2 regions of the Mariniluteicoccus flavus genome follow, and region 1 is predicted to be linked to the other one. Evidence: riboswitches for the same ligand, from Rfam matches in the RefSeq annotation. Region 1 holds a riboswitch; the other holds the start of a gene.
What was found. A riboswitch is a leader RNA that binds a small molecule or an ion and turns the genes downstream of it on or off. The one in region 1 is predicted to bind thiamine pyrophosphate.

Region 1 (11,594 bases):
GCGGAACACGTGGCTGAGTCGCTGACGAAGGGCATGCGGGTCATCGTGCAGGGGCGTCTTCGCGCCCGCAGCTACGAGACCCGTGAGGGCGAGAAGCGCACCGTGTTCGAGCTCGACGTCGACGAGGTCGGTCCTTCGCTGCGCTATGCGACGGCGAAGATCCAGAAGACCACCGGCGGTGGTGGCGGCGGCCAGGGCGGCTACGGCGGGGGCAACTCCGGCGGTGGCGGCTATGGCGGCGGCAACGCCGGCGGCGGTCAGGGCGGCCAGGGTGGCGGCAACGCCGGGGGCGACTCCGGCAACCGCCAGCAGGCCAACGACCCCTGGGGTGCGCCCCAGGGCGGCGCCGGACAGCAGAACCGTTCCGGTGGATCCGATCCCTGGGGCCAGCCCCAGAACGACGAGCCGCCGTTCTGATCGGTCACCCGATCATTTCGGCGTCGTCCCACTCATTGCATCAAGGCACATTCCGGCATCACGCCGGGCTCTGAACCCGGGCTGTACGCAGCCCCGGGTCATCATGGAAGGAGAGCACCACAATGGCCGCACCATCGCGTAAGCCGATGAAGCCCAAGAAGGTCGTCCCGATGAAGTCGACGCGCATCGACAACGTCGACTACAAGGACATCGTCACCCTGCGCAAGTTCATCTCCGAGCGCGGGAAGATCCGCGCCCGCCGCGTCACGGGGCTGTCGGTCCAGGACCAGCGCAAGGTCGCCACGGCGATCAAGAACGCGCGCGAAGTCGCCCTGCTGCCCTACGCCTCCGGCGCCCGCTGAGAAAGGACACCAGCACATGAAGCTCATTCTGACTGCTGCCGTGGACAACCTCGGCACCGCTGGTGACGTCGTCGACGTCAAGGACGGCTACGGCCGCAACTACCTCCTGCCCCGCGGGTTCGCCCTCCGGTGGACGCGCGGCGCGGAGACGCAGATCGAGGGCATCAAGCGCGCTCGTGACGCTCGTGAGGTCCGCAGCAAGGACCACGCCGACGAGCTGCGCACGCAGCTCGAGGGCCTCCAGGTCCAGCTGCCGGTCAACGCCGGCGAGAACGGCAAGCTGTTCGGCGCCGTCACCGCCGCCGACATCGCCGCTGCGGTGAAGAAGGCCGGCGGCCCGAACGTCGACCGCCGCACGGTCGAGATCGGCAAGCCGATCAAGTCGGTCGGTTCCCACACCGTCGGCGTCAAGCTCCACGAGGCCGTGACCGCCCACTTCCCGGTGGAGGTCGTGGCCGCCGCCAAGTGAGGCAGCGACACGCGTACGCGTGAGGTTGATACGCATGAGCCGGCCGGTCCCTTCGGGGGCCGGCCGGCTCTGTGTCCTGCGTACGGAACAATGGGGCGCATGACTTTCCAGGCTGCGGATGACCGATATGACGCGATGACCTACCGCTTCTGCGGTGCCTCGGGGCTGAAGCTGCCCGTGCTGTCGCTGGGGCTGTGGCAGAACTTCGGCGACGACAAGCCGATGGAGACCCAGCGGGCGATCGTGCGGCGCGCGTTCGACGCCGGCATCACCCACTTCGACCTGGCGAACAACTACGGGCCGCCCTATGGGCAGGCCGAGATCAACTTCGGGACGCTGCTGAAGCAGGACCTCGCGCCATATCGCGACGAGATGATCGTGTCGACCAAGGCGGGCTATGACATGTGGCCGGGGCCGTACGGGCAGGGCGGCGGCTCGCGGAAATATGTCCTGGCGTCGTTGGACCAGTCGCTGCGGCGGATGGGTCTCGACTACGTCGACATCTTCTACAGCCACCGGTTCGACCCCGAGACGCCGATCGAGGAGACGATGCGCGCGCTGGACGCGGCCGTACGCCAGGGCAAGGCGCTCTATGTCGGCATCTCGTCGTACTCGGCGGCGAAGACCAAGGAGGCCGCCGACATCGCGCGCGAACTGGGGACCCCGCTGCTGATCCACCAGCCGTCATATTCGATGTTGAACCGGTGGATCGAGGGCGCACGGTCGTCGAGCGAGGGCCCCCGAGACGAGGAGGAGGGCTCGCTGCTCGACGAGCTCGAGGCGCAGGGCATGGGCTGCATCGCCTTCACCGCGCTCGCGCAGGGCATGCTCACCGATCGCTATCTCGACGGCATTCCCGAGGGTTCGCGGGCGGCGCGCGAGGGGTCGCTGAAGAAGGACATGCTGAACGAGGAGAACCTTGCGCGCATCCGGGGGCTGAACGCGATCGCCGAGCGGCGGGGGCAGTCGCTGGCCCAGATGGCGCTGGCCTGGGCACTCCGCGACGAGCGGATGACATCGCTGGTCATCGGGGCGTCGTCGGTGGCGCAGCTGGAGAACAACCTGGGTGCGCTGGCCGGGTTGGAGTTCAGCGACGAGGAACTGGCCGAGATCGATCGGTACGCCGTCGAGTCGGGCGTGAACCTCTGGGCGAAGGCGACGAAGGACTGAGGGGCGTACGCGCGGCGGCCTGACCCGCGTACCCCGCGTACCCCGCGTACCCCGCGTACGCCGCGTACCCCATTCCCCAACTTGTGCACACGCCTGCACAGGTTGGGTTTCGCGCGCGGCGTGTCGACCCAACTCATGCACACGCGACGTGGGCGTACGCATGCCCGAGCCAGATCAAGTCCGGCCAGACGGGCGAGCGCCCAGTGCGGGGCCCGCGTACGCGCGCCTCCTCACCCATGACTCACGCGTCCTGTCCATGACCCAAATCCGTACGCCGGGCCCAGCCCACGCGTACGTCGTCGCGTGTGCACAGGTTGCGTTCGTGGCCCGGCGTGTCGCCCCAACTCGTGCAGCGGTGTGCACAAGTTGCGCGAGGGGGGACCCCGAGCCACGTTGCGCGAGGGGAAACACACCGGCCCCGACCAACCGAAGTTGGTCGGGGCCGGCGTACGACGAACCGCGACTACTTGTTGTTGTGCACGAACCGCGACAGGCAGACGCCCACCAGCGACAGCGCGCAGGCGGCCGAGTAGTAGAACCCCGGCGCCGTCAGCAGTCCCGTCGCCGCGACCAGCCACGTCAGGATGAACGGGGCGAAGCCGCCGAAGATCGCGACGCCGAAGGAATACGCGACGGTCATGCCGGACGTGCGGACGCCCACGGGGAACATCTCCGACAGCAGCGCCGGCATCGGGGCGAAATAGAGGCACATGAACGTGCCGACGATGATCTCGCAGATCGTCAGCGTCGCGATCGTCGGGTTGGCGTTGAGGAACAGGAACAGCGGCCAGCCCAGGAGGATGCCGGCGATGGACGCCGGGATCATGATCGTCGTCGGACCCACCTTGTCGGCGAGCCTGCCGACGAACGGTGAGCCGATCAGCGTGATGATGCCGGCCACGACCGCGCCCGGGAACGCCGACCAGGCCGGCAGGTGCAGGTTCTTCACCGCGAACGACGGCAGGTAGGTGATCAGATAGACCGAGATCGTCGCCATCGCGATCACGAGGAACGCGGCGAACAGGCGGCCGAAGTGGCGGCCGAACAGCACCGCGATCGGAGCCGACTCGGGCTCGGAGGCCTCGAACTCGGGGGTGTCGCTCATCTTCGTGCGCACCCACCAGCCCACCGGGCCGATCAGCAGGCCGATGGCGAAGGCGATGCGCCAACCCCACGACGTGAGGTCCTCCTTCGACATCGACGAGGTCAGCAGCCACGAGATGCCGGCCGCCATGAACATCGAGACGCCCTGGGTGGCGACCTGCCAGGACGCATAGAAGGCCTTGCTCTTCTCGGCGTTCTCGGTCATGAATGCGGTGGCCGAGCCGAACTCGCCGCCGGCGCTGATGCCCTGGATGATGCGGGCGATGATGAGGATCAGCGGCGCGGCGATGCCGATTGTCTTGAAGCCGGGCAGCACGACGATGATCGCGACGCCGAGCGTCATCAGGCCGATCGTCAGCGAGAGCGCGGCCTTGCGGCCGTGCTTGTCGGCGTAGTTGCCGATGAGGACCGCGCCGAGCGGGCGGACGACGAACGTGATGGCGAACGTCGCCCACGTCATCAGCTGGGCGGCGAGGCCGGTGCCGGGATAGAAGACCGCGGTCATCGTCGACGCCATGAAGGCGAAGAGGATGATGTCATACCACTCGAGCGCGTTGCCGAGTGATGCTGCCACCACGGCCTTGCGCGCGCGGGCGGCATCGTGCTGGCGCGCGGGGGCGACAGCGGGGGAGGAAGTGCTCATGCTCAGGATTCCTTGCTCAGGTGGGAGATGAGGCGTTCGACGAACGCCTCACAGGCGGCGAGCTGGTCGAGCTCGACGAATTCGTTGGCCGCGTGGGCCTGGGCGATGTCGCCCGGTCCGCACACGATGGTCTCGATGCCGGAACCCGAGAACTGGCCGGCCTCGGTGCCGTAGGTCACCTTGCCGTCGGACTTCTCGCCGCCCAGCGCGGCGCCCAGCGAGACGGCCTCGGCGTCGGCCGGCGTCTCGAGCCCGGGGACCATCGCGACGACGTGCCAGTCGACCGACGCGACCTCGTTCTCGGCCTTCATCTGGGCCTCGAGCTCGCCCGCGTACGCCTCGATATTCGCGGCGATCTCGTGGGCGTCGAGCTCGGGCAGCGCGCGGAACTCGAACGACACCTTGGTCAGGTCGGGGACGGTGTTGCCGGCGATGCCGCCGTGGATGACGTTGACCGAGGCCGTGGAGTGCGTGATCGGGTATGCCTCGTCGAACGGCCCCTCGGCCTTCCACGACTCGGCGAGCTCGCGGACGAACACCACGAGGCGCGCCGCGTACTCGATCGTGTTCACGCCCTGCGAGGTCAGCGACGAGTGGGCGGCGACGCCGCGGAAGGTGACTTCGAACGAGTTGATGGACTTGTGGCCCGTGATGACCTGCATCGATGACGGCTCGCCCACGACGCAGGCGCGCGGCGCGAGGCCGAGGTTGGCGATGTCCTTGACGATCTGGTCTCCGCCGATGCAGCCGACCTCCTCGTCATAGGAGATCGCGAGGTGGATCGGCTCGCTGAGCTCGGCCTCGACCATCTGGGGCAGGAACGTCACGGCGACGCCGATGAACCCCTTCATGTCGCAGGTTCCGCGGCCATAGAGCTTGCCGTCGCGGATCTCGGGCGAGAACGGGTCGGACTTCCAGTCCTGGTCGTCGACGGGCACGACGTCGGAGTGGCCCGACAGCACGACGCCGCCGGAGGTCGAGCCATCGGCGGCCGGGACGGTGACGACGAGGTTCGCCTTGGCGCCATCGGGGTTGGGGAACACCTTGGGGTCGAGGCCGAGCCGCCGGGCCTCGTCGGCGATGAGGTCGATGACGGGCAGGTTGGAGTCGCGGCTGGTCGAATCGATGCTGACGAGCTTGCGGACCCATTCCAGGGATCGGAGTTCGGACATGGGCTCCATTCAATCGCTTGTGGCGCGGGAACAATAGGCGTTCCAGCCACCGATCGTGTCGGAGATCACATTGTGATGGGACAGCGGTCTGCTGACGGTCGCGTCAGGCCGCCCCCAGCCTCATCCACCGCTCGCCCCGCGCCCGCAGCGCGAGCGTCACCAGGCGCCCCGGCATGAACACCGCGTACGCGGCCCACAGCCACACCACGCCCGCGCCGGTGCGGTCGACCACGACGGCCAACGGCACGTACGCGGCCGCGGCCACGACGCCGGCGAGCGCGAGATAGCGCGCGTCGCCCGCGCCGATCAGCACGCCGTCGAGCACGAACACGACGCCCGCGATCGGCTGCATCAGCGCCACCACCAGCAACACCTCGCCGATCGTCGCCTGCACCGCCGGGTCGCGGATGAAGATCGGCGCCACGAGCCCGCGTACGGCGATGATCACGAGCCCAAGCGCCACGCCGCCCCCGATGCCCCAGCGCACCATCATCGCCGTGAGCGCGCGCGTGGTGCGGGCGTCGCCGGCGCCGAGGTGGCGCCCGATGATCGCCTGGGCGGCGATGGCGATGGCGTCCAGGGCGAACGCGAGGAAGGTCCAGATGGAGTTGCCGACCTGGTGGGCGGCGAGCCCGCGTGCGCCGGTGTGGGCGGCGACGACGGCTGTGGTGGTGATGGCGAGCTGGAGCGACAGCGTACGCAGGACCAGCCAGACCCCGCCGCGGGCCGCGGCGAGGACGCCGGCGGGGTGGAGCCGCAGCGGCGTCCCCTCGCGCCGGGCTCCGCGGACCACGACCGTGCCGAGGACGGTGGCGGCGATGGCCTGGGCGGCGAGGGTGCCGAGGGCGGAGCCGGCGATGCCGAGGCCGATGCCGTGCACCAGCAGGAGGTTGAGCCCGATGTTGGCGAGGTTCACGCCGATGGCGACATAGAGCGGCGTACGCGTGTCCTGCAGCCCGCGCAGCACGCCGGTCGAGGCCAGCATGACGAGCAGGAACGGGAAGCCGCAGGCGGCGATGCGGAGGTACGCGTACGCCTGGTCGACCACCACGGGCGCCGCGCCGTAGAGCTCGAGGACGGGGCGGCCGACGAGCTGGAGGGTGATGGCGAGAACCACGCCGAGGCCGGCGGCGAGGACCATGCCGTCGATGCCGCCCGCGAGCGCTCCCGCGCGGTCACCTGCGCCGAGGCGGCGGGCGACGGTGGCGGTCGTGCCGTAGGCGAGGAAGACGCAGAGCCCGGTCAGGACGCCGATCACCGAGGCGGCGAGGGCGAGTCCGGCGAGCGCGTCGGCGCCGAGGTGGCCGACGATCGCCGAGTCGCTCATCAGGAGCAGCGGCTCGCTGACCAGCGTCGCGAACGCCGGCAGCGCGAGGGCGAGGACCTCGCGGCGGTGATCGCGGTGATCGGGGGTGGGGGCCACGCGTACAGGCTAGGGGAGGCGCTGTCCACAGGGTTGTCCCCAGTCTGTGCACAAGTGACACGGGTGTAGTTCGGGCTGGTGGTGCGGCCCGGGGGGTGTGGCCTGGGGATGTGAAAAGTGCACACCTGCGCGCAACACGCTGGCCGATCGGGCGGCGGGCCCGCGTGTTGGGCGCAGGTGTGCACTTTTCACCCGCCACGCCGCCGAGGGATGAACCGCGGCGTCCAGTACGCCATCCAGGCCGCCCCCGCCAGCCCGACCGCCCCGATCACCGCGAGTGCGGCACCCAGCGACGACGCCGCGATGACCGCGCTCGCCACCGCCGGGGCGGCGAGGGATCCGGTCGACGCGACCGACTGCCACCAGCCGAGGAAGCGTCCGCGGCCGACCACCGGCGCCAGGTCGACGCCGATCGTCTTCACGATGCCGGACCCGACGCCGTCGCCCAGGCCCACGACAAGGGCGGCCGCGACGAACCACACCGCGTGGGTGCTCCAGGGCATGGCGATCAACCCCAGAGCCATCAGCACCATCGAGACCACGGCCACCGGCATGCGCCCGAACCGATCCAGCGCGATGCCCGCGGGCCAGAACAGGATCAGCTCGAACGCCGCGGCCACGCCGATCACGAGGGCCACCAGGGCGTCCGGCAGGTGCAGTCCGCGCGCGCCCCACAGCGGGATCAACGTCTCCTTGGCGACCCGCAGGGCCGCGAGGGTGACGATCCCGAGCCCGAGCACCACCAGCCCGTGCAGCGCCCGGCGGGCCTGCGGCGCGGCCTCGGCCACGGCCCCGGTGGGCGCGGCCGTGCCCGGCGTACGCAGGTGGCGGACGATCAGCCACAGCGACACCGCGGCGACGGCCGCCCCGACGCCGAACACCTCGGCCGGACCCCACAGCGCCAGGATCGCGGCGGCCGCCAGCGGGCCGAAGACCCGGCCGATCCGCTGCGCGGCGCCGAACGTGTTCATCGCGCGCCCGAGGTGGTGCGGGGCGGCGAGGTCGGCGACGAGGCCCTGCCGGGCGATGCCCCACACCGCCTCGGCGAGTGCGAACAGGGTGAGGGCGCCGATCATGACCCACCGCGCCCCCGGCGTACCGGTGGCCGTGGCGCCCCACGCGGCCAGCAGGCCGACGATGCCGAGCGAGGTCGTGCCGGCCAGCGCCGCACGTTCGCCGATGCCCTGGACCAGATAGCCCGCGGCGAACGACGCGAGGACGGCCACCAGCCCCAGCCACGTGCCGATGAGGGCGACCTCGGCCTCGTGGAACCCGAGGCGCAGGGCGAGCAGGATGTACGCGGGGATGAGCGCGGCGGCGCCGGCGGCGAAGGTGACCGTGGGGACATAGACCGGCCAGAGCAGGGCCCGCAGAGTCTCGGCGGGCGTCGGCTGGGTCACTGGGGCATCCTACGATCGGGAATCCGGGCACCAACCACCTTGACCGTGTGGGAAGTTGCTGGGTCCGTCGTGGGGACCCTTGTCACCCCACCATGTGTCAGCTACAGTTCACACATGGTGGAGGTCGTCCGATCCGCAACCTTTGACGATGGCTGAGCAGACTGAGGGACAAGCGTGCAGTTGCTCGCATTCTGATTCGCATCAACCACCGAATCGCTGGCGAGTGGAGGAAGGAGTGATCATGACCAACGAGACTTTTGCCCCGTTCAACAGTGCTGATTACCTCAACACGTTCGATGATGTTGCCGCCTACCTGGAAGCTGTCCTCGAAGACGCCGCGGACGACCCGAAGGCCATTGCAGCAGCGCTGGGAGCTATTGCTCGTTCGCGCAACCTGAGCGAGATCGCCCGCGAAGCCGGAATGAGCCGGGAGGGTCTCTACAAGGCACTCTCTGCGGATGGCAATCCCTCGCTGGCGACCGTCGTGAAAGTGGCGCACGCGCTCGGGCTTCGGCTGCACTTCGAAGCCATCGCCTGACAGCGAAACGACGCCACCGGTGTATCCTCCGAGCAGAACACGGGAGCCCCCGGGGCTGAGAGGGAGGCGTACGCCTTCGACCGTCGAACCTGATCCGGATCATGCCGGCGCAGGGAGGCCTCTACATCGACCAACCGTTGGTCGCTGACCCGTGCCCCGCAACCGAAAGGGCACGCACATGACATCCACCACACCCCGTCCCACCTCATCGTCGGCCACGCCCCCGGCCGACGACGAGACCCGTCCCGCGACCACCGGCCGCCGCTCCTGGCGCGTCGTCGACATCGTCGTCGCCGCGGTGCTGGGCGTGGCCTGCGGCCTGATCTTCTTCGGCTGGAATTCGATCGGGTACGCGTGGTTCACCGCCATGGACGCCCTCACCCCGGGTATGGGCGGCATCGCCGCGGGAGTCTGGTTCCTCGCCGGGCCGCTCGGCGGCCTGATCATCCGCAAGCCCGGCGCCGCCCTCTTCTGTGAGCTCGTCGCCGGTTTCGTCTCGATGGCGCTCGGCAACCAGTGGGGCTGGACCACCATGTATTCCGCCTTCGCCCAGGGCCTCGGCGCCGAGATCGCATTCGCGATCTTCGCCTACCGCCGCTGGAACGCGCTGGTCGGCGTCCTGTCCGGCATCCTCGCGGGTGCCGGCGCCTTCGTGCTGGAGTGGTTCCTCGGCAACCACGCCAAGGGCGCCGCGTTCAACGCGATCTACCTCGGCTCGCTCCTTGTCTCGGGCGCCGTCCTCGCGGGCCTGTTCGCGTGGATTCTGATGAAGGCGCTCGCGACGGCCGGGGCGCTCAACCGGTTCGCCGCCGGCCGCGAATCCGGGGCCCGGGCCTGACACCCGAACCCCGCGCGCCGCTCCCGGTCGAGGCCGAGGGCTGGGGGTGGCGCCACGCGGGTCGCGCGAACTGGGCGGTCCGCGACGTCAGCCTCCACATCGAGCCCGGCGAGCGCGTGCTGTTGCTCGGCGCCTCGGGCGCCGGCAAGTCGACGCTGTTGCAGGCCCTGGCCGGTGTGCTCGGCGGCGACGAGGAGGGGGAGGAGTCCGGACGCCTGCTCGTCGGCGGCCGCCACCCGACCCGTCGCCGCGGGGAGATCGGGCTGGTGCTGCAGGACCAGCAGTCGCAGGTCGTGCTGGCCCGCGTCGGCGACGACGTCGCCTTCGGGCTGGAGAACCTCGGCGTACGCCGCGACGAGATCTGGCCCCGCGTACGCACGGCGCTGGACGAGGTCGGCCTCCGCGTCCCGCTGGACCGGTCGACGTCCGCGCTCTCCAGCGGCCAGCAGCAGCGGCTGGCGATCGCGGGGGCGGTGGCGATGCGTGCCGGGCTGCTCCTGCTCGACGAGCCGACGGCCAACGTCGACCCGGCGGGGCTGGCCGAGGTGCACGACGCCGTCGCGCGCGTCGTCGCCGAACGCACCACCACGCTCGTCGTCGTGGAACACCGCGTGGACCACTGGGTGGACCTGGTCGACCGGGTGATCGTTCTGGCGCCGGGGTCGGTCGGCGGGCTGCTGGCCGACGGCCCGCCGGGGCGGGTGTTCGCGGAACACCGCGAGGCGCTGCTGGCGGCGGGGGTGTGGGTGCCGGGGGTCGGTCTGGACTCGTTGGCTGAGCGAGCGCCCGACCCGTTGGCTGAGCGAGCGCCAGCGAGTCGAAGCCACCCCGACTCGTTGGCTGAGCGAGCGCCAGCGAGTCGAAGCCACCCCGACTCGTTGGCTGAGCGAGCGCCAGCGAGTCGAAGCCACCCCGACTCCCTGCTCCACGCCCACCACCTCACCGTCGGCCACGGCGGCGTCCCCGTGCGGACCTTCGACGACGTCGCGATCCCCGCCGCCACCTCCACCGTGATCACCGGCTCCAACGGCTCCGGCAAGACGACCCTCGCGCTCACCCTGGCCGGGCTGCTCCCGCCGCTCGCCGGTCGCGTCGAGGCCGCCCCCGAGCTGCGCCCGCCGGCCCGCCGCATCGGCTGGCTGCGGCGTACGCCTGAGCGCGCCGCCGACCCCGCCCGCTGGGCCTCGCGCGACCTCCTCACCCGCATCGGCACCGTCTTCGCCGAGCCCGAGCACCAGTTCGTCACCGGAAGCGTCCGCGAGGAGCTGGCGGTCGGGCTGCGCGCGCTCGGCCGCGACGACCCCCGGCCCCGCGTGGACGAGCTCCTCGGCCTCCTCCACCTGGAATCGCTCGCCGACGCCAACCCGTTCACCCTGTCCGGCGGCGAGAAGCGGCGCCTCAGCGTCGGCACCGTCCTCGCCACCGCCCCCGCCGTGGTCTTCCTCGACGAGCCCACCTTCGGCCAGGACCGCAACACGTGGCTCGACCTCGTCCGGCTGGTGCGTACGCTTCGCGACGAGGGCCGCGCGGTCGTGTCGGTGACCCACGACGAGCCCTATCTCGAGGCGCTGGGGGAGAACCGGCTCCACCTCGCGGCCACCCAACCGGGACCGATCTCCGAAACAGGCCAGACCCCATGACCCGGCTCGATCGCCTCAATCCCGTCACCCGCATCCTGCTGGCGGTCGTCCTGTCGTTCCCGCTCATCCTGACCCTCGACTGGTTGAGCTCGGCGGTGATGCTGGGGCTCGTCGTGGTGGCCGCGCTCCTGCTGGGGTTCCGGCCCGCGCAGCTGGTGCGGCGGCTCGTCCCGCTGGTGCTCGTCGGCGCCCTCGCGGCCATCTCGATGGCGCTCTATGGCGAGCCCGGCGGCCGGGATTGGTTCGCCTGGCTGCTGGTCCACGTCACCGACAACTCGCTGCTCCTCGCGGCAGCGGTCTGGCTGCGCATGCTCGCGCTCGGCCTCTCGGCGATCCTGCTCCTCGGCGACGTCGACCCGACCGACATGGCCGACGGCCTCGCGCAGGTGCTGCGGCTCCCGGCGCGCTTCGTGCTCGG
Region 2 (11,594 bases), on a different contig from region 1:
CACGATCCCGACGGCCGCTGCGGTGCTGAGCGCGGCCGCTGCCGCCCCCGCCACGAATACTCGACGCATGGTGTTGCCCCCCGTTCACCGGGCCGCCGCTGCGGCCGCCCAATGACGCCATGGAAGCGGATCCGGGGCCGCCCCGGCGCGCCGTCAGAGGCGGAACGTTCCACGGCTCGTCGGCACCACATCGCCACAAGTAGGCTCGCCCCTGTGACGACTCCCACCTCGACCTATCGCCTGCAGATCCGCGACTCGCTGACGCTCGACGACGCGGCCGGGCTCGCCGACTATCTCACCGACCTGGGGGTGGACGCGGTCTACCTCTCCCCCATCCTGACCTCGACGCGCGGGTCGGACCACGGCTATGACACAACCGACCCGACCACGATCGACCCCGCGCGCGGCGGCGAGGCGGGCTGGCGCGCGCTCGTCGGGCAGGCCCGCGCGAACGGCCTCAAGGTCGTCGTCGACATCGTGCCGAACCACCTCGGCATCTCCGCCCCGGCGGAGAACCCGGCCTGGTGGGACGTGCTGGCGAAGGGGCGCGATTCGGCGTACGCGGGGTGGTTCGACATCGACTGGACGCGCGAGCCGGTGCTGGTGCCGATCCTCGGCGACGACCCCGAGGCGCTCGAGATCGCCGACGGCGATGGCGGGCCGGAGGTGCGCTACCACGAGCACCGCTTCCCGATCGCCGCAGGGACGTACGCGCCTGGCGACGCCGTCGCCGACGTGCTCGCGCGGCAGCACTATCGCCTCGCGCCGTGGCGCAGCGGCGCCGACGAGCTGAACTACCGCCGGTTCTTCGCCGTGACGACGCTCGCGGGCGTCCGCGTGGAGGAGCCGGAGGTCTTCGACGCGACCCACGAGCGCGTGCTGCGCTGGGTGGACGAGGACCACATCGAGGGCCTGCGCATCGACCACCCCGACGGACTCGTCGACCCCGGCGCCTACCTGACCCGCCTGCGCGAGGCCGCGCCCAAGGCGTGGATCATCGCCGAGAAGATCCTCGAGCACGGCGAGCAGCTCCCCGCCGACTGGCCGGTCGAGGGCACCACGGGCTATGACGCGATGAACGAGGTCGGCCGCCTGATGGTCGACCCCCGCGCCGAGGAGTTCTTCACGGCGCTCTATCGCGAGATGACCGGCGACGAGCGCGACATCGCCGCGCACATCCTTGTGGGCAAGGAGATGGCGGCGACCGTCCTGCTGCCGGCCGAGCTCGACCGGCTCGTCACGCTGGCGCCCGGGCTGGACGGACCCCGCGTACGCGAGGCCCTCGTCGCGATCGCCGCCCACATGGAGGTCTATCGCTCCTACCTGCCCGCCGGCGTCGAGCGCCTGCAGGCCGCGGCCGACGCCGCGATCGCCGAGAACCCTGCACTGGAAGGGATCGTGGGCGACCTGATGCCGCTCCTGTCCGACCCCGACCAGGAGGTCGCGCGCCGCTTCCAGCAGTTCACGGGCGCGGTCATGGCGAAGGGCGTCGAGGACACGGCCTATTACCGCTATGGGCGCTTCGTCGCGCTCAACGAGGTCGGGGGCAACCCGGCCGCGTTCGGCTCGACCCTCGATGATTTCCATGCGGAGCAGGAGAAGCGCCAGGCCGACCAGCCCTCGTCGATGACGTCGCTGTCGACCCACGACACCAAGCGCGGCGAGGACGTGCGGGCGCGGCTGGCCGTGCTGAGCGAGATCGGTGACCACTGGGCCGAGCTCGTCGGGGCGTTCCTCGCCCATGGACGCGACGTGCCGAGTCGCCCCTTCGTGTATTTCCTGACCCAGAACATCGTCGGCGCGGGGCTGGTCGAGCGCGAGCGGCTCCACGCGTACGCCGAGAAGGCGATGCGGGAGGCCGCCGACGGCACCACGTGGAGCGACCCCGACGCCGACTTCGAGGCGGCGGTGCACGCACTGGTCGACATGGCGTACGACCAGGACGGGCTGAACGACCGGCTCGAGAAGCTGCTGGCGCTCATCGAGCAGCCGGGATGGTCGAATTCCCTGGCTCAGAAGCTGATCCAGCTCACCATGCCGGGTGTCCCGGACGTCTATCAGGGCACCGAGCTGTGGGAAGACTCGCTGGTCGACCCCGACAACCGGCGCCGGGTCGACTTCGACGAGCGCCGCCGCCTGCTCGCCACCACCGAGGCGCCCCGCGTCGACGGCAGCGGCCACGCCAAGCTCTGGGTCACCACGAAGGCCCTGCGGCTGCGGCGCGAGCGCCCCGAGCTGTTCTCGGCGTACGCACCCCTGCGCGCCGACGGCGCGGCGGCCGACCACCTGGTGGCGTTCGACCGGGGCGGGGCGATCACCGTGGCGACGCGGCTGCCCTACACGCTGGCGACCGAGGGCGGCTGGCGCGACACCCGGCTCGAGCTGGCGGGCGCGTACACCGACGTGCTGACGGGCGCTCGCCACGAGGGACGGGTCGCGGTCAGCGACCTGATGCACCACTTCCCGGTGGCGCTGCTGGTGAAGGACTGACCTCTCACCGGGCCGCGGATTGCCACCCCGCCAAGCAGCGCTCGACCACCGCGCCCGGGTCTGCCGCGCCCATGATCGCACGCACCAGCGCCACCCCCGCGATCCCCGTGGCGGCGAGGCTGGCCACGTCGTCGGGCCGGACGTCGCCGATCGCGATGATGGGCAGCGAGGTCGCGGCGACCAGCGGCGGATAGCCGGCCAGCCCGAGGGGTTCCCGGCCGGAGTCCTTGGTCGGCGTCGGCCGGAACGGCCCCGCCCCCAGATAGTCCGGACGGTCGCCGCCGCGCCGCGACTCGGCCTCGACCACGAGGTCCCGCGTGCCCGTCGTGAGCCCGATGACGGCCTGCGACCCCAACATCGCGCGGGCGTCGGCCACGGCGAGGTCGTCCTGGCCCAGGTGGACCCCGTGGACGTGGGCTCCGGCGCGGCGGGCCGCGTACGCCACGTCGGCCCGGTCGTCGACGATCACCGTCGTGGCCGGGGCGACCGCGGACACCGCGTCGGCGACCGCGCGGACGAGGGCGAGCAGTTCGCGGGTGGTGGCCTCCTTCGCCCTGACCTGGACCATGCCGGCCCCGGCCCGCGCGGCGGCCGCCGCGGCGCTCACCGTCGGTGCACCGGTGCCGGAGGTGACGACGTGGACGCGCCAATCGACCGTCATTGCAGGACCATCCGCGTGGCGACCTCGTCGGGCGAGACCGCGGCGAGCGCGTCGAGCAGCGCGACCCGGAAGCTCCCCGGCCCCGAGGACCGCTCGAGCGCCGACTCCGCGGCCACCGTGAGGAGCGCAGTCGCGGCCACGGCGGCGATGCGCGCCTCCGTCGCCGCGACGAGCGCCGCGGTGAGGGCGCCGAGGAGGCAGCCGGTTCCGGTCACGCGGGTCAACATCGGCGTCCCGTTGGCCAGACGGACGACGGTCGTGGCGTCGACGAGGTGGTCGACCGCCCCCGACGCCGCGACGACGCACCGGTGATGGCAGGCCAGCTCGTGGGCGACGGCCGCAACCGCGGCAGGCTCCAGGGTGGAGTCCGCTCCCCTGCCGCCCTGCCCACCGACGAGCACGAGGATCTCCGAGGCGTTGCCCCGGACGACCGCAGGGCCCTCGTGGAGGAGCGTGCGCGCCAGCGGGGTCCGCACCGGGGCCAGGCCCACGGCGGTCGGGTCGAGCACCCACGGGACTCCGGCCGCTCGGGCCGCCGCGACCGTCGCCGGAATGCCGGCCGCGCCGTCGCGGCTCAGCGTGCCGAGGTTGACCAGGAGGGCGTCGGCGGATCCCACGAGGGTCGGCGCCTCCTCCTTGGTCTCGGTCATCATCGGCCGCGCGCCCGCCGCGAGCAGGCCGTCGGCGACGAGCGACATCGAGGCCGTGGACACGATGCAGTGCACCAAGGGCGCGTCTCGGCGGAACGCCTCGAGCGCGGCGGTGACGTCGGCCCTCAACGGGTTCCCCTCCGCGCTCACGAGGCGGCCACCGTGTCGACGTCGTCGTCGAGTTCGTGGGGCGACAGCCGGGGGCCCGCCGCGCCGAAGGACGCCACGAGGACGCCGCCCAGCGCCAGCAGGACCATGACCGAGCCGTCCCGGCCGAGCCACCTCTCGACGGTGGGCAGCCAGAACGGATAGAGGGCCGGGCCGACGATCGAGAGCGAGTAGGCCGTGCCATAGCCCGTGGCCCGCACGTGCGCCGGGAAACGCTCCGCAAGGTAGGCGCCGATCGGCCCGTACGCCGTGACGGTCACGACCTGCAGCCCGATGGCCCCGACCATGATCACGAGCGGGGCGAGCGTCGAGCTGGACATCAGCAGCCACCAGAGCAGCGGCGCCGTGATCGCGGCGAGGCTCCCCCACACTACGAAGAACCGCCGGCGTCCGAGGAGGCTCGACAGGTGACCGGTCGCGGCCATGACGAACGCCTGCGCGATCGCCGCCACCCCCATCACCACGGCCACCCGGCCCGCGGGCAGCCCCACGTCGGTCGCGAGCCGCTGGGTCAGGACGATGACGACCAGGTTGGTCAGGATCCACAGGCCCGTCATCAGCCCGAACACCTGCCAGAAGGCCCGCGCGTACGCCCCCACCAGCACCGCCCGCAGGCCGACGGCGACCGGCTGGTCCGCCACCTGCTCCCGGCGCCGGGTCACGGCGGGCGCGTCGGCCACCCGCGCGCGGTAGTAGGCCAGCAGGGCCAGGCTCCCGAGGCCGCCCGCGACGAACGCGAGGCGCCAGCCCCAGGCCGCGTACGCCGCGGGTCCCAGCGCCGCGAACAGCCCCGCGGTGGCGAAGGCGATCGTCGACTGGGCCCACGGCGCCATCGACATGATCAGGCCCGACACGAGGCCGCGCCGCCGCGGCCGGGACCACTCCATGGCCAGCGGGATGGCCGAGGTGTATTCGCCGGCGAGGAACACCCCACCGAGCAGCCGCAGCGCGATGACGAGCCCGATGGCCCACGCGCCGATCGCGGTGTGGCCCGGCACCGCGGCGATGGCGAGCGAGCACGCCGCGGTCCCGGCGATCGCGACCTTTGTCGTGGCCGTGCGCCCCACCCGGTCGGCGATGCGCCCGAAGATGATCGCCCCGAGCGGACGCCCCAGGAGGGTGGCCATGATGACGACCGCACCGGTCGTCGCCGAGGCGTGGGTCCCGGCGAGCGTCGGCAGGGCCGGGGTGAGCGCCACGACGGGCAGGAAGATGTTGATCTGGTCGACGTAGTTGCCGATCACCCCGCCCCGGACCGCCGCCCTGCCCTCCACGGGCAGGTCGGGGACGAGGCGGCGCCCGCTCTCCGTGGCGATCGCGGTCACCGGACCGTCACGTCGGCGTCGTCCTTCGCGCCCGCCGGCCCCGGGCGGAGATAGACGCTCGAGCCGAGCTCGACGAACTCCTGGGCCTTCCGCGCCAGGCCGGACGCCTGCTCCTCGGCGGTCGCGCCGAACGTGTCGCGGATGTCCTGACTGATGCGCATCGAGCAGAACTTCGGCCCGCACATCGAGCAGAAGTGTGCGGTCTTGGCGGGCTCGGCCGGCAGCGTCTCGTCGTGGTAGGCCATGGCCGTCTGCGGGTCGAGCGAGAGCGCGAACTGGTCGTGCCAGCGGAACTCGAACCGCGCCTTGCTCAGGGCGTCGTCGCGCGTACGCGCCCCCGGGTGGCGCTTGGCCACGTCGGCGGCGTGGGCCGCGATCTTGTAGGTGATGACGCCGGTCTTCACGTCGTCGCGGTTGGGCAGGCCGAGGTGTTCCTTCGGGGTGACATAGCAGAGCATCGCCGTGCCGTGACGCGCGATCTCGGTCGCGCCGATGGCTGAGGTGATGTGGTCATAGCCCGGCGCGATGTCGGTCACCAGCGGGCCGAGGGTGTAGAACGGCGCGCCGTGGCACCAGTCCTGCTGGAGCCGGACGTTCTCCTCGACGAGGTCGAGCGGCACGTGGCCCGGGCCCTCGACCATGACCTGCACGTCGTGGCGCCAGGCGCGCTCGGTGAGCTCGGCCAGCGTACGCAGCTCCGCGAGCTGGGCCTCGTCGTTGGCATCGGCGACCGAGCCGGGGCGCAGGCCGTCGCCGAGGGAGAACGCGATGTCATAGCGGGCGAAGATCTCGCAGAGCTCGTCGAAGTGGGTGTAGAGGAACGACTCCTGGTGGTGGGCGAGGCACCAGCCGGCCATGATCGAACCGCCGCGGCTGACGATGCCGGTGACCCGCCGGGCGGTGAGCGGCACATAGCGCAGGAGGACGCCGGCGTGGATCGTCATGTAGTCGACACCCTGCTCGGCCTGCTCGACGACGGTGTCGCGGAAGACCTCCCAGGTCAGGGCCTCGGCCCGTCCGTCGACCTTCTCGAGGGCCTGGTAGATCGGGACGGTGCCGATCGGCACCGGGCTGTTGCGGATCAGCCACTCGCGCGTGGTGTGGATGTCGTCGCCGGTCGACAGGTCCATGACCGTGTCCGCGCCCCAGAGCGTGGCCCAGCTGAGCTTGTCGACCTCCTCGGCGATCGACGAGGTCACCGCGCTGTTGCCGATGTTGGCGTTGACCTTGGTCAGGAACGCCCGCCCGATGATCATGGGCTCCGACTCGGGGTGGTTGACGTTGACGGGAATGATCGCGCGGCCGGCGGCGACCTCCTCGACGACCAACTCGACGCTGCAGCCCTCGCGCAGCGCCACGAAGCGCATCTCGGGCGTGACCTCGCCACGGCGCGCGTAGTGCATCTGCGTGACGCAGGCGCCGTCGCGGCCGCGCAGCGGGGAGCGCCGCTCGCCCTTCCACGCCAGGGACGCCTCGCCCCGGCGGATCGCCGAGCGACCGTCGTCGGCGAGGTCGCGGTCGCGGCCCGCGTACGTCTCGACGTCGCCGCGGCCGGTGATCCAGTCGTGCCGGAACGGGGCCAGACCGACCTCGGGGTCGGAGCCCGGGCCGCGCGTGCGATAGAGGTGCACGTCGGGGTTCGGGGTCCCGTCGGGGCTGTCGGCGAGCCGGACCGCCGTCACCGGCACGCCGATGGTGGGATCGGCCTCGTCGACCACGAGGTGGGGACGGTGTTGGGGGTGGACCTCTTCGTGGGCACGTTCCTGGGTGCGCATCAGCGCCTCCTCTTCCTTCGCCGGCATGACCCGGACAGGTTCAGACGGTCCGCGCGGCGACAGCGCGATCTCAGCTCGTGCCCGAGCTCCCGTGGGGATGTCATCACCCTAACCCGCCCGGTAGCGTCCCGTGCATGACCCCCGCGTACGCCGGCCCCGGCCGCCCGCCCATCGCCCTGACGATCGCCGGCAGCGACCCCTCGGGCGGCGCCGGAATCCAGGCCGACCTCAAGACCTTCAGCGCACTGGGCGCCTTCGGCACCAGCGTCATCACCGCCCTCACGGCCCAGGCGACCACCGGGGTGACCGGCGTCCACGAGGTGCCGGTCGACTTCGTGCGCGAGCAGGTGGAGACGCTGGTGGCGGACGTCACCATCGACGTCGTGAAGGTCGGCATGCTCTCGTCGGCGGCGCTCGTGGCGGTGGTCCGCGAGGCGCTGGAGGGGCCGCTGGCCGGCGTACCGGTGGTGCTGGACCCGGTGATGGTCTCGACCTCGGGTTCGCGCCTGCTGGCCGACGACGCGGTCGGCGCGCTGCGGGAGCTCATCCCCCGCGCCGACGTCCTCACGCCCAACCTGCCGGAGGCCGCCGTCCTCCTCGGTGTCGACCTCGCGGGCGACGAGGCGACGATGCGTACGCAGGCGGAATCACTGTGTGCGTGGGGAACGCGGCGCGTGCTGCTCAAGGGCGGGCACCTCGACGGACCCGACGCGGTCGACCTCTGGTGGTCTCCCGAGGACGGGCCGGTGACCCTGCGTACGCCGCGGGTCGCGACGGCCCACACGCACGGCACCGGCTGCACGCTCAGCTCGGCCATCGCGGCGCTCCGCCCGCGGCACGAGGCCTGGCTCCCCGCGGTCCACGAAGCGAAGGCGTGGCTGACCGAGGCGCTGCGGCAAGCGAACGAGCTGCGGGTGGGTCGGGGCCCGGGGCCGGTGCACCACTTCCACGAGCTGGAGCGCTGGAGATGATCGCCGGGGATCGTTCCCGCGCCCGCGCGTACGGCCTAGTCTGACCGGATGAGCAGATCTGGCCGGATGAGCCGATCTGGCCGGATGAGCCGATCTGGCCGGATGAGCCGATCTGGCCCGATGAACCGAGGAGGTCGCCGATGAGCAGGGTGAAGCGCCTGAACAAGGCCGTGTATGAGGCCGAGCTGCTGCGCCTGCAGGCCGAGCTGGTCAAGATGCAGGAGTGGGTGAAGGCCACCGGGCAGCGCGTCGTGGTGGTGTTCGAGGGCCGGGACGCCGCCGGCAAGGGCGGCGCGATCAAGCGGGTCACCGAATATCTCAACCCCCGCGTGGCGAAGATCGTCGCGCTGCCGGCGCCGACCGACCGGCAGCGGACGCAGTGGTATTTCCAGCGCTACATCGAGCACCTGCCCGCCGCCGGCGAGATCGTGCTGTTCGACCGCTCCTGGTACAACCGCGCCGGCGTCGAGAAGGTCATGGGCTATTGCACGCAGGCCGAGTATCACCGCTTCCTCCACCAGACGCCGATCTTCGAGCGGCTGCTGATCGAGGACGGCGTGATCCTCCGCAAATATTGGTTCTCGGTCTCCGACAAGGAGCAGGAGAAGCGGTTCCGGTCGCGGCTCACCGACCCCATGCGGCGCTGGAAGCTGTCCCCCACCGACCTCGAGTCGCTGACGCGGTGGGAGGACTATTCGCGGGCGAAGGACGAGATGCTGGTCCACACCGACATCCCCGAGGCTCCGTGGAACGTGGTCGAGTCCGAGGACAAGCGCCGCGCGCGCATCAACATGATCGCCCACCTGCTGGAGTCGATCCCGTACGAGGACGTGCCGGTGCCGGAGATCCGCGTACCGAAGCGGCCGGCGTCGACCGGCTATCAGCGGCCCGACCGCGAGCTGCAGCACGAGGTGCCGGACTATGCGGCGAGCCTGCCGTCGGACGTGGCCGACCTGACGAAGGTGCGGGTGCGGGGCGGGCGCGAGCGCACCTAGGCGAGGCCCTCGACCTGCGCGACCGAGCGCGGGTCGTGCGCCAGCACCGTCAGGCGGAAGTCGTCCTCGACGTGTTCGGCGATCACGTGAAGCTCAGATCCCTGTCTCAGCAGGGAATCGGCCTCGTCGCCGGTCAGGGGATAGTCGTCGACCGGGTGGCGCCAGTGCACCGCGACGAGGTGGCCGTCTGGCGTGAGGTGGTCGGCCGCGGTCGCGGCGACGCGCGGCAGGTCCTCCCCCGAGAGGTAGTAGGCCACCTCGCTCAGCACGATCAGGTCGTACGCCTCGTCGGGCCAGGCGTCGGTGAGGCTCCAGCGCCGCACCTCGACATCGCGACCGGCGAGCCGGGCCCGCGTACGCTCCACGGCGGACTCGACGAGGTCGCAGGCGACCAGCCGGTCGCAGCGATCAGCGAGGCCCTCGCTGAGCACGCCGATGGAACAGCCGGGCTCGAACGCCGCGCGATAGCGCCGCCGCGGCAGGCTGGCGAGGGTGACGGCGCGCTTGCGCTCCTCATACCAACGCGTCTCGAAGCCCCACGGGTCGTCGGCGGCGGCGTACATGGCGTCGAAATAGCCGTCCTTCACGTGAACACCACCTCGCGGGGGGTCACGAGGCGGTCGATGACGAAGGGCGGCAGGATGGGGTCGATGCCCGCCGCGGGCGGCTCGAGCTGGCTGGTGAAGCGCGCCACCGCCTCGCGCTTGCGGGCGAGGTCGGCCTCCCCCACCCCCCACCCGTACGCCCGGCTCCACGGCACACGCGGGTCGCCGGGCTGCGCCCAGTGCCACATCCAGACCGGGTATTCCACCAGGGTCGCCCCCGCCGTGGCGCACGCCCTCGCCGCCGCGCGGCCGGTGGCCTCGTGGTCGGGGTGGCCGTCGCCGCGCCAGGTGGCGAGGCAGGTGTCGCCGGGGCCGAGGTGATCGGCCAGCAGGCCGGCGAGGCGGTCCTCGTGGCCGGCGACAGCGCCGTCGGGCAGGGCCATCCGTCGCGGGGGCGCGAGCCCGAGGACGGCGCAGGCCTCCTCGGACTCCCGGGTGCGGATCGCGGCGAGCTCGTCGGGGTCGAGCATGGGATAGGCGGCGGTGCCGTCGGTCACGGCGATGACGACGACCTCGACGCCGCGGCCGGCGAGCGCGGCGGCGAGGGCCCCCACGCCGAGGACCTCGTCGTCGGGGTGGGGCGCGACGACGACCACGCGGGTCCACGCCGACGGGTCGAGCGGCGGGAGGTCCGGACCATGATCAGCCCAGACCTCGGCCGGCGTACCGCGGTCGGACTCGGACTCGGCGACGACGCCGAGGCGATCGGCGTTGGATTCGATCATGGTCTGCTCCTCGACTCGCTGCGCTCGCTCGGAGAACGTGGGGAGGCGAGCTCGCTCGGAGAACGTGGGGAGGCCAGCTCGCTCGGAGAACGCGGGGCGACCAGCTCGCTCGGAGAACGTGTCGACGCGAGCTCGCCCAGCCCCGCCAGGTCACGCTCCGCGTGGCTCTGCCGCAGATAGACCGTGAGGTCGGCGACCGCCTGCGCGTGGTCGGCGTCGAGGCACAGCGGCCCCGCGCCGAGCGCGCGGCCGACGCGCTCGAGGGTGAGCGCGGCGGCCGATTCGACGATCGCGCGGAGACGGAGGGCGCGGAGGCGGGCGGCGTCCACTCGCTGCGCTTGCTCAGCCAACGTGAATGGTTCCTCCGACGCCCCGTCCAGCTCTTCCGCCGCCGCGTCCAGCGCCCAGCGCGCCCCCGCCAGGGCCGCGTCCACGGCGCCCAGGTGGGCCCGCGCGTGCGCGTCGCGCGGACGGGCGGCCAGCGCACGCGCGACCGCCTCCGCCCCGCCGAGCCAGCACGCGGCGACCCCGGCCCCGCCGTGCCAGAACCCGGGCCGCTCGAGATAGTCGTCCCCCGTGCCGACGATCTGGGCCGCGGCGTCGTCGAGGTGGACCGTCCAGGTGTGCGAGCGCGCCATGCCGGCGTTGTGCCACGGGCCGTCCTCGACCCGTACGCCCGGCTGGTCGAGCGCGACCGAGGCGAGCAGTCGGCGTTCCGGATCGTCGGCGGACCGCACAGTCAGAAGCGCGTGGCTGCACCAGCCCGCCCCCGAGCACCACGGCTTGGCGCCGCTCAGTCGGACGGAACCGGTGTCACCGTCGGCCATCACCAGGGGCAGCGGCGGCTCGGCCGCCCACACGCCCCACCACTCGCCCGCCGCCGGTCGATCGGCCGCGAGATCGGCCAGGATCGCGTCGGCGTCCCAGTGGGCCTCGGCGAGGCGACCGACGACGACGTCGACCGACGCCTCCTCGCGCAGCCGTCGCCAGCGCTCCCGGGTCCGGCCCGAGCCGGGCAGCGGCGGGGCAGGCTGGGCGATCACCGCACGGACGCGATCGCCGACGTCGTCATGGTCACGATGGTCGACTCGGAGCTCATCCATGATCAGATCCTCTCGCCCCCGGCCGTCTCGAGCCGGTCCAGGGTCGCCGAGAAACCGTCCGGGGTCCGGTGGGAGACGCGCGCCGACGTCACCACGGGGGCGGCCCCCGACCACGCGATGCGCAGG

Region 2: it holds a riboswitch for thiamine pyrophosphate, as region 1 does, so the genes downstream of both, thiC (phosphomethylpyrimidine synthase ThiC) here and ACYVAG_RS15825 (ECF transporter S component) in region 1, are expected to answer to the same signal.

Annotation. Positions count from the first base shown of each region.
Region 1 covers NZ_BAAHBN010000013.1:64,654-76,247, reverse strand. The annotation lists gene ACYVAG_RS15870 (single-stranded DNA-binding protein) at 1-417, shown strand, start outside; gene rpsR (30S ribosomal protein S18) at 540-779, shown strand; gene rplI (50S ribosomal protein L9) at 796-1,248, shown strand; gene mgrA (L-glyceraldehyde 3-phosphate reductase) at 1,348-2,418, shown strand; gene ACYVAG_RS15850 (MFS transporter) at 2,882-4,165, opposite strand; gene argE (acetylornithine deacetylase) at 4,168-5,337, opposite strand; gene ACYVAG_RS15840 (MATE family efflux transporter) at 5,441-6,760, opposite strand; gene ACYVAG_RS15835 (MFS transporter) at 6,949-8,160, opposite strand; gene ACYVAG_RS15830 (addiction module antidote protein) at 8,402-8,698, shown strand; TPP riboswitch at 8,728-8,831, shown strand; gene ACYVAG_RS15825 (ECF transporter S component) at 8,877-9,536, shown strand; gene ACYVAG_RS15820 (ABC transporter ATP-binding protein) at 9,455-11,176, shown strand; gene ACYVAG_RS15815 (energy-coupling factor transporter transmembrane component T family protein) at 11,173-11,594, shown strand, end outside.
Region 2 covers NZ_BAAHBN010000001.1:734,715-746,308, forward strand. The annotation lists gene ACYVAG_RS03685 (hypothetical protein) at 1-69, opposite strand, end outside; gene treY (malto-oligosyltrehalose synthase) at 214-2,490, shown strand; gene ACYVAG_RS03695 (thiamine phosphate synthase) at 2,495-3,151, opposite strand; gene thiM (hydroxyethylthiazole kinase) at 3,148-3,930, opposite strand; gene ACYVAG_RS03705 (MFS transporter) at 3,948-5,294, opposite strand; gene thiC (phosphomethylpyrimidine synthase ThiC) at 5,291-7,069, opposite strand; TPP riboswitch at 7,065-7,172, opposite strand; gene thiD (bifunctional hydroxymethylpyrimidine kinase/phosphomethylpyrimidine kinase) at 7,204-8,040, shown strand; gene ppk2 (polyphosphate kinase 2) at 8,181-9,035, shown strand; gene ACYVAG_RS03725 (class I SAM-dependent DNA methyltransferase) at 9,032-9,622, opposite strand; gene ACYVAG_RS03730 (PIG-L deacetylase family protein) at 9,619-10,365, opposite strand; gene ACYVAG_RS03735 (acyl-CoA dehydrogenase) at 10,362-11,468, opposite strand; gene ACYVAG_RS03740 (glycosyltransferase family 2 protein) at 11,471-11,594, opposite strand, start outside.